2 regions of the Acidovorax sp. GW821-FHT10E04 genome follow, and region 1 is predicted to be linked to the other one. Evidence: predicted binding sites of a transcription regulator. Region 1 holds the regulator's gene; the other holds the start of a gene.

Region 1 (4,365 bases):
GGCCAAGGACGACGAAATCCTGGCCTGGGTGACCCAGCAGGGGGTCGATGCCGCCAAGTTCAAGGAGGTCTACGGCTCCTTCACCGTGTCCAACCAGGTGCGCCGTGCGTCGCAGCTGCAGGACGCGTATGGCGTGGAAGGCGTGCCTTCCATGGGCGTGGCCGGCAAGTACTACACCGATGGCACCATGGCCGGCAACATGCAGAACGTGCTGCAGGTGGTGGAGCACCTGGCCGCCACGGCGAAAAAGGGGTGACGCCTCCTTGAAGGAAGCGTGGCCCTCGTGAGCCGCCTTCCTGCCCAGGGGAACGCACCCGGCGGCCCGGCAGCGCCGGCTCCACGGGTGCAGGCGGCGGCTTCCAAGCGCCGACGGCCTCGGATGTCCCAAGAAGAAGCCCGCGGATGCGGGCTTTTTTCATGGCGCGCGCCGTGGGGTGGCTACAATGACCTGCAAGATTCGTGCCCTATGAACTACCGCATCCTCCCCCACCTCCTGCTTGTCGCCCTGGCCTGCCATCTGGGCGCGGCGCACGCCGAAAAGGCCGACCGCGCCAAGCCCATGAACATCGAGGCCGACGCCTTGCGACACGATGAGCTCAAGCAGACCAGCGTGTTCTCGGGCCGCGTGGTCATGACCAAGGGCTCCATCGTGCTGCGCGGCGCGCGGCTGGACGTGCGCCAGGACGCCGACGGCTACCAGTACGGCGTGGTCACGGCCGAGGCGGGCAAGCGGGCCTTCTTCCGCCAGAAGCGCGATACCGTGGCGGGGGCGCCGGACGAGTTCATCGAAGGCGAGAGCGAAGTCATCGAGTACGACGGCAAGGCCGACAACGTGCGCTTCATCACCCGCGCCGAACTGCGCCGCTACCGCGGGGCGGTCCTCAGCGACGAGATCACCGGCGCCGTGATCGTCTACAACAACCTCACCGATGTGTTCACCGTGGACGGCAAGCGCACCCCCGCGACCAATGCGGCGGGCGATGCGCCCGCGCCCGGCAGCCGGGTGCGCGCGGTGCTCGCGCCCAAGGACCCGCCCGCCGGTGCCGCCGCGCCGGAGGCCGCGCCCCCGGCATCGGCGCCGGTGCTGCGCCCCAGCAACAGCCTTGGCGGCGGCTCCAAGTGAGCGCGCAGCCCGTCAGCCCCGGTCCTGACACCCAGGCGGGCAGCCGCCTGGAGGTGCAGCACCTGGCCAAGTCGTATGGCAGCCGCAAGGTCGTCAAGGATGTGTCGCTGGTCGTGCAAAAGGGCGAGGTCGTGGGCCTGCTGGGGCCCAACGGCGCGGGCAAGACCACCTCGTTCTACATGATCGTGGGCCTGGTGCGCAGCGACGCGGGCGACATCCGCATCGACGGCCATTCGGTGGCCCACATGCCCATCCACCGCCGCTCGCGGCTGGGGCTGTCCTACCTGCCGCAGGAAGCCTCCATCTTCCGCAAGCTCACGGTCGAAGAGAACGTGCGCGCGGTGCTGGAGCTGCAGCGCGCGGACGACGACGGCAAGCCGCTGTCGCGCGAGGCCATCGAAGAGCGTCTCACGGCCTTGCTGCAGGAGCTGCGCGTGGACCACCTGCGGGCCTCGCCCGCCATGGCCCTGTCGGGCGGCGAGCGCCGCCGCGTCGAGATCGCCCGCGCGCTGGCCACGCAGCCGCGCTTCATCCTGCTGGACGAGCCCTTTGCGGGCATCGACCCCATCGCCGTGATCGAGATACAGCGCATCATCGGTTTTCTCAAGGCGCGCGGCATCGGCGTGCTCATCACCGACCACAACGTGCGCGAGACGCTGGGCATCTGCGACCACGCCTTCATCATCAGCGATGGCCAGGTGCTGGCCCAGGGCACGCCATCCGAGATCGTGGACAACGCCGAAGTGCGCCGGGTGTACCTGGGCGAACATTTCCGCATGTAGACATGGCCTCCACGCTTGTCACTTCGTGTACTGCGCTGCCCCCCGAGGGGGGCTTCGCGCCTTGGGGCGGCCCGGCGGCGCTCAATCAATGAAACCTGGACTCTCGCTGCGCGTCTCGCAGCATCTTGCATTGACCCCCCAACTTCAGCAGTCCATCCGGCTGCTGCAGTTGTCCACGCTGGAACTCTCGCAGGAAGTCGAGCAGATGCTCGACGAAAACCCGTTCCTCGAACGCAACGCCGACGAGGCGCCGCGCGAGGAGTTTGGCCTGGAAGCCGCCGATACGCCGGCCCAGGCCGACGACTACAGCGCGGATGATGCTATTTTTTCAGGAGCTACCAGCGCAAGCAGTACCAGCGCTGAGGCTCAAAATGATGCTGAAACTCCGAGCGCGGGCGCCGACGAGCCCGACTGGAGCGGCGACGGCACGGTGGAGATGGCGCCCAACGACGCCGAGTGGGGCGGCGACGCCCCCGCCCGCAACCGCAACGACGCCGAAGGCGACGAGGCCGACGCCACCGAGCTGGCCCGCACGCACGAATCGCTGACCGCCTTTTTGCACCGACAGGCGCTGGCGCTGCGCCTGTCCGAGATCGACCGCGCCGCGCTGCGCTTCCTGATCGAATCGCTCAACGACGACGGCTACCTGGAGGATCCGCTCGAAGAGCTGGCCATCAGCCTGGCCGGGCCCGACGACCTGGAGCAGATCGAGGAACTGGTGCACCGCTTCACCGTGGCACAGCGGCTGCTGCAGAGCCTGGAGCCCGTGGGCGTGGGCGCGCGCGGCCTGGCCGAGTGCCTGACGCTGCAGCTCAAGGCGCTGGCCGCCGACGAGGACAGCGACATCGACCCCGACACCGTGCAGACCGCGCTGCGCGTGTGCCAGCAGCCGCTGGAGATGCTGGCGCGGCGCGACGTGCGCCGCCTCACGCAGGCCTGCGGCGACAGCGAGGAGCGCACCCGCGCCGCCATGGCGCTGATCGCCCGGCTGGAGCCGCGCCCGGGGCGCCGCTTCGCCGACGTGGAGCGCAACATCATCATCCCCGACGTGATCGTGCGCAAGGCCGGGCGCGCCAATGGCCGCGACGGGCAGCACAACTTCATCGTGCAGCTCAACCCCGACGTGATGCCGCGCCTGCGCGTGCACGACATCTATGCCGGCGCCCTGCGCGGCCACAAGGGCGGCGAGGGCCACCAGGGCATGCAGCAGCGCCTGCAGGAGGCGCGCTGGTTCATCAAGAACATCCAGCAGCGCTTCGACACCATCCTGCGCGTCTCGCGCGCCATCGTGGAGCGGCAGAAGAACTTCTTCACCCACGGCGAACTCGCGATGCGCCCGCTGGTGCTGCGCGACATCGCCGACGAGCTGGGCCTGCACGAGTCCACCATCAGCCGCGTGACCACGGCCAAGTACATGGCCACGCCCATCGGCACCTACGAGCTCAAGTACTTCTTCGGCTCGGGCCTGGGCACCGAGACCGGCGGCAATGCGTCGAGCACCGCCGTGCGTGCCCTCATCAAGCAATTCGTGGCCGCCGAGAGCCCGACCAAGCCGCTGTCCGACAGCCAGATCGCCGAGATGCTCAAGGAGCAGGGCATCGAGTGCGCGCGCCGCACCGTCGCCAAGTACCGCGAGGCGCTCAAGATCGCGCCGGCGAATCTGCGCAAGGCGCTGTAGGCGCCGTGCGGGCGTGTGCACGGCGCATGCGCCTGGTGGCCCGTTTTTCCGCTCCGTTGCTGTCTTTCCCTCTTACTTCGCCACCCCGTCCATGGCCCGCATCGTCTTCGACCTTCCCGCGCACTTCGGTTTCGCCACCGAAATGCAGATCTACATCAGCCACGTCAACCAGGGCGGGCACCTGGACAACGCGCAGCTGCTGAGCCTCGTGTCCGAGGCCCGGGTGCGGTTTTTCCAGTCACTCGGCTACCCCGAGGCCGACGTGGGCGGGCTGTCCATCGTGGTCGGAGACATCGTGGCGCAGTACAAGTCCGAGGGGTTCCACGGCGAGACCATGCGCGTGGAGATGGCGCCTGCGGACTTCAACCGCTATGGGTTCGACCTGGTCTTTTGCATGACCGAGAAGACCTCGGGCCGCGAGGTGGCGCGCGGCAAGATCGGCATCGTTTTCATCGGCAAGGCCGGCCGCAAGGTGGCGCCGATCCCGGACTCCATCCGCCAGTTGCTGCTGGCCCGTGCGGGCACGCCGGATTCACACGCACTTTCCGAGCGCGTATCCTCACCATCGTCATGAATCAACTCCAACTTTTTCTCCCTTGCGCCGCCGGTGTGGAGGGCTTTCTGGCCGACGAGGTGCATGGCATCACCGGCCTCACGGGGCAAGACCTGCTGGTCGGCCGTGGCGGCGTGCTGCTGCGCGCGTCCTGGCGCGAGGCGCTGCTGCTCAACCTGCACAGCCGCCTGGCCCAGCGCGTGCTGGTGCAGCTGGCGCACCGCCCCTA
Region 2 (4,365 bases), on a different contig from region 1:
CAGCAGCGGCGTGCCGCGGATGACCCAGATGTAGAAGCTGGCCACCCAGCGCACGGCGGCAAAGCGCGCGGTGCGGGCGAGCGCGGCGGCGGTTCCCAGCACCAGCCCGACGCTGCCGCTGATCAGCGTGAGCCACAGGGTGGTGCGCGCGCCGTCGGAGAACGCCTGGGCGTTGGGGCCGATGGGCTCGGGCAGGAAGGACAGCAGCTTGCCGAGCAGTGCCAGCACCAGCACCATCAGGATGACGGCCGAGACGAGCGTGGCGTTGCTGCGCTGCTGGCGGCTCCAGCGCTGCGGCCAAAAGGCGGTGAGCATGAAAAAGACCCCTGTGACTACATGCGGGTCGTGCTTACTGGCAGCGGACGTCTTCGTTGAAATACTTCTTGGACAGCGCGGCATAGCTGCCGTCGGCCATGACTTCGGCCAGCGCCTTGTTCCAGCCGGCGGCCAGCGAGCTGTTGCCCTTGGCCACGGCGGCGGCGATGCGCTCGATGAACAGCATGTCGCCGAGCTTGAAGCCGGCGCCGGGGTTCTTCTCTGCCACGGCCTTGGCCACGAAGCGGTCGGTCACCCAGGCGTCCACGCGGCGCGAGTTCAGCGCGCTGCGGGCATCCACGTCGGTGGGGAAGTTCTTCATTTCCTTGATGGACGAGACCTTCTGCACGTTCTCGAGGTAGCTGGTGCCGGTCTGCACGGCCACCACCTTGCCCGCCAGGTCCTTGGCGCTCTTGATGGCGGGGTCCATGGCGATGATCATGCCGCCCGAGCAGTAGTGCGGGTCGGTGAAGGTGACGGCCTTGGCGCGCTCTTCGGTGATGCCGTGCGAGGCGATCACCAGGTCCCAGCGGTCCTGGCGCAGGCCGGTGAGCAGCGCATCGAAGCCCAGGGTCTTCCACTGGATCGCGAGGCCCATCTTCTTGGCCACCAGTTCGGCCGTCTCCACCTCGAAGCCGGTCAGCGTGGTGCCGTTGAAGAAATTGAACGGAGCGAACTGCCCCTCGGTCGCGATGAGGATCTTGCCGTCCTTCTTGACCTCGTCCAGCGTGCGGGCCTGGGCAGAAGCGAAAGCGGCGCAGAGCGCGAGGGCGGTGGCAACAGCCTTGAACAATTTCATGGGATGGGTCCTGTCGGGGGTATTTCAGGTACAAAAAATCCGGCATGCGGGTAGCAGGCCGGAGGCTGGTGGATCGGATGCACAGGCATCGCGAAACGCGAAGCCTGCCGTCATCAAGTAGTAACGATTATAAATATGCGAATTTTTTCCTTGGGCCTGCGGACAACCCTCAAAGCCCCGTTGTGTGCCAATTCACAACAGGTTTAGAGCGGTGTCTCCAACCGGACGCAGGCGCTACGCCTCCGTCTACAGGGCGCGGTCTGCGCTACCGGCGCGAGCCAGACCAGTGCCCCCGCGCAAGGGCTGCCCCGCCGCGCTGGGGGCGTCCCCCTTCAGGGGGAAGGCGCCGAAGGCGACTCAGGGGGTTACCGAAGAAACGCGTCGTACCCCGTCTTGAGGATCAGCGTGCTTACCACCACGATGAAGATGCCGCGCACGAAACCCGTGCCGTGCTTGAGCGCCAGGTGCGTGCCCAGCAGGCTGCCCACGACGTTGGCCACGGCCAGCGTCACCGCGAAGTGCCACCAGACGTGGCCCTTGGCGGCAAACAGCACGATGGCGGCGACATTGGTGGCGCAATTGAGCAGCTTGGCCGAGGCCGAGGCATTGAGAAAGTCGTAGCCGAGCAGCCGCACGAACAGGAAGACGAAGAAGCTGCCGGTGCCCGGGCCGAAGAACCCGTCGTAGAAACCGATCAGCACGCCGATCAGGCAGGCCGCCAGCACTTCGGCGCGGCCCGCGAAGCGCGGCGTATGGTGCCGCCCCAGTTCCTTCTTGGCCAGCGTGTAGGCCAGCACGCCCAGCAGCACCAGGGGCAGCAGCTTGCGCAGGAAGTCGGCCGACATCACCGTCACCGCCCAGGCGCCGGCGAACGAGCCGGCGAAACCGGCCGCCGCGGCCGGCAGCATCGCCGGCCAGCGGATCTGCACGCGGCGGCTGTACTGCCAGGTGGCCATGGCCGTGCCCCACACCGAGGCGGCCTTGTTGGTGCCCAGCAGCGTGGCCGGTGGCGCCCCCGGAAAAGCCGCGAACAGCGCCGGCACCATCACCAGCCCGCCGCCACCCACGATGGCGTCCACGAAGCCCGCGAGCAGCGAGGCCAGGGTAATAAAAATCCATTCCATCGCAGTATTTTCGCACCCAGCCTGCTATGGATTTAGGAACAGATACAGAGACCAGCGCACCGGGCCCGGCGGCGAACGGGCAAGAAAAAGGCGCTGGGATCGCCAGCGCCTGAAAAAAAACGCACCTCGTTGGGTGCTTGAAATTTGGTTATTGGTAGAAAGGATGTCTCCTCGGGCCCCTCGCTTGGCACACCGAAGCGCGCTTTCGAGTGCCGCAACTGTAACGGCTGCACCCCACTGGTGCATTGGGGGTTTCCCGCCCCCGTTGTGGGGCGGGAAAACCGCGCGCGGGGCCACGAATCGGGGTTCGCGGGTTGGCACGGCTCATGCAATGCGCTTGTAACAATTTGCGAAAGGGAGCCTTCATGCGGGCAGTCAACCACCGGTTCATCGCGGTCGTGTCGTTGGGTCTGGGGCTGTGCGCCAGCGCGCTGGCGCAGGCCGTGCCCGAGGTGGCGGCGGCCCCCGCCGCGCCCCTGGCGCGCCCTGGCCTGGTGGCGCACGGCGCCGTCAGCGCGGCGGACACCGCCTGGATGATGACCTCCACGGCGCTCGTGCTGCTGATGACGCTGCCCGGCATTGCGCTGTTCTACGCGGGCATGGTGCGCAAGAAGAATGTGCTCAATACCATGGCCAGCGTGGTCGCCATCGCGGCGCTGGTCAGCCTGCTGTGGTTCGGGGCGGGCTACTCGCTGGCGTTCACGCCCGGCAACGCCTGGGTGGGCGGCTGGGAGCGCGCGGGGTTCACGGGGCTGGACTTCGACCTGGCGGGCGGCAAGCTCGCCGTGAGCCATGTCGCGCCGCACATTCCCGAATCGGTGTACGCCATGTTCCAGCTCACCTTCGCCATCATCACGGCCGCGCTCCTGGTGGGCGCGTTCGTCGAGCGCATGCGGTTTTCCGCCATGCTGATCTTCATCGGCCTGTGGACCTTGCTGGTCTATGCCCCGGTGGCGCACTGGGTGTGGGAGCCGGGGGGCTGGCTGGCGCGGATGGGCGCGCTGGATTTCGCCGGGGGCTCCGTGGTGCACGTGAACGCTGGGGTGGCGGGGCTGGTGTGCGCGTGGTTCCTGGGCCGCCGCACGGGCTATGGCCGCGAGCCCTTCGAGCCCTACAACCTGGGGCTCACCATGGCGGGCGCGGGCCTGCTGTGGGTGGGCTGGTTCGGCTTCAACGCGGGCTCGGCCGTGGCGGCCGATGGCCGGGCGGGCCTGGCCATGGCGGTCACGCACCTGGCCGCCGCCGCTGGTGCGCTGTCCTGGATGCTGGGCGAGTGGGTGGTGCGCGGGCGCCCTTCGCTGCTGGGGCTGTGCTCGGGCCTGGTCGCGGGACTCGTGGCGATCACGCCCGCCGCAGGCTTCGTCACGCTGCGCTCGGCGGTGGTGATTGGCCTGGTGGCCGGGCTGGCGTGCTACTGGGGGGCCACGGGGCTCAAGCGCCTGCTGCGTGCCGACGATTCGCTGGATGTGTTTGGCGTGCATGGCATTGGCGGCATCGTGGGCTCGCTGCTCACGGGGGTGCTGGCCAGCAAGACCGTGGGGGGCGTGCAGGGCAGCCTGCTCACCCAGGCCATCGGGGTGGGCGCCGTGATGGCCTACAGCATGGTGGTGACGGCCGCGCTGCTGTGGATCATCAATTTTGCGATGGGCGTGCGCGTGGATGCGCAGAGCGAGCAGACCGGGCTCGACATCGCCCAGCACCGCGAACACCTGGGCGGCTGAATGAAGCCCGCTCTCCCGAGGCCCCGCGGGCCTTCCCCCGCTCTCGCACCGCCGCGCAATGCGGGCCGGGGGGCGCAGCCAGCGCGGCGGCCCGCGCCTGGGCCGCACCGGTTTCATTCGCCGCGGGTTGTGCGCAGCGCAATGGATGACTGAAATGCAGTAAGGAGCCGACCATGCCCGATTCCGACAAGCTCGCCATTGCCGCCCACCTGCATGTGCTGCTGCGCCGCAAGACGGGGCGCGTGACCGACACCGAGTGGATGGCGGCCAACGCCGAGTACGCGCTGGAGATCGTGCGGTTCGCGCGCCAGCGCGCGCAGGAGGACAACGCGCCCGAACTCACCGAATGGGCGGACCGCCTGGACCAGGCCATCCATGCCGCGCCACCGGCCGCCCCGCGCCGCCC

What was found. Region 1 encodes sigma-54, which starts transcription at its own class of promoters, with help from an activator protein. Its sites were predicted from a motif close to TGGCANGNAANCTGCTTT; they were not measured.
Region 2: the regulator sigma-54 is predicted to act here: its motif matches at 2,554-2,571, upstream of AC07OC_RS13330 (ammonium transporter).

The regions. Positions count from the first base shown of each region.
Region 1 is NZ_JBWKMT010000008.1:30,153-34,517, forward strand. Features, by position in the region: gene AC07OC_RS22760 (thiol:disulfide interchange protein DsbA/DsbL) at 1-256, shown strand, start outside; gene lptA (lipopolysaccharide transport periplasmic protein LptA) at 467-1,123, shown strand; gene lptB (LPS export ABC transporter ATP-binding protein) at 1,120-1,905, shown strand; gene AC07OC_RS22775 (RNA polymerase factor sigma-54) at 1,994-3,583, shown strand; gene AC07OC_RS22780 (acyl-CoA thioesterase) at 3,675-4,157, shown strand; gene AC07OC_RS22785 (THUMP domain-containing class I SAM-dependent RNA methyltransferase) at 4,154-4,365, shown strand, end outside.
Region 2 is NZ_JBWKMT010000003.1:853,254-857,618, forward strand. Features, by position in the region: gene AC07OC_RS13315 (amino acid ABC transporter permease) at 1-315, opposite strand, end outside; gene AC07OC_RS13320 (ABC transporter substrate-binding protein) at 350-1,114, opposite strand; gene AC07OC_RS13325 (sulfite exporter TauE/SafE family protein) at 1,480-2,238, opposite strand; gene AC07OC_RS13330 (ammonium transporter) at 2,604-3,959, shown strand; gene AC07OC_RS13335 (hypothetical protein) at 4,133-4,365, shown strand, end outside.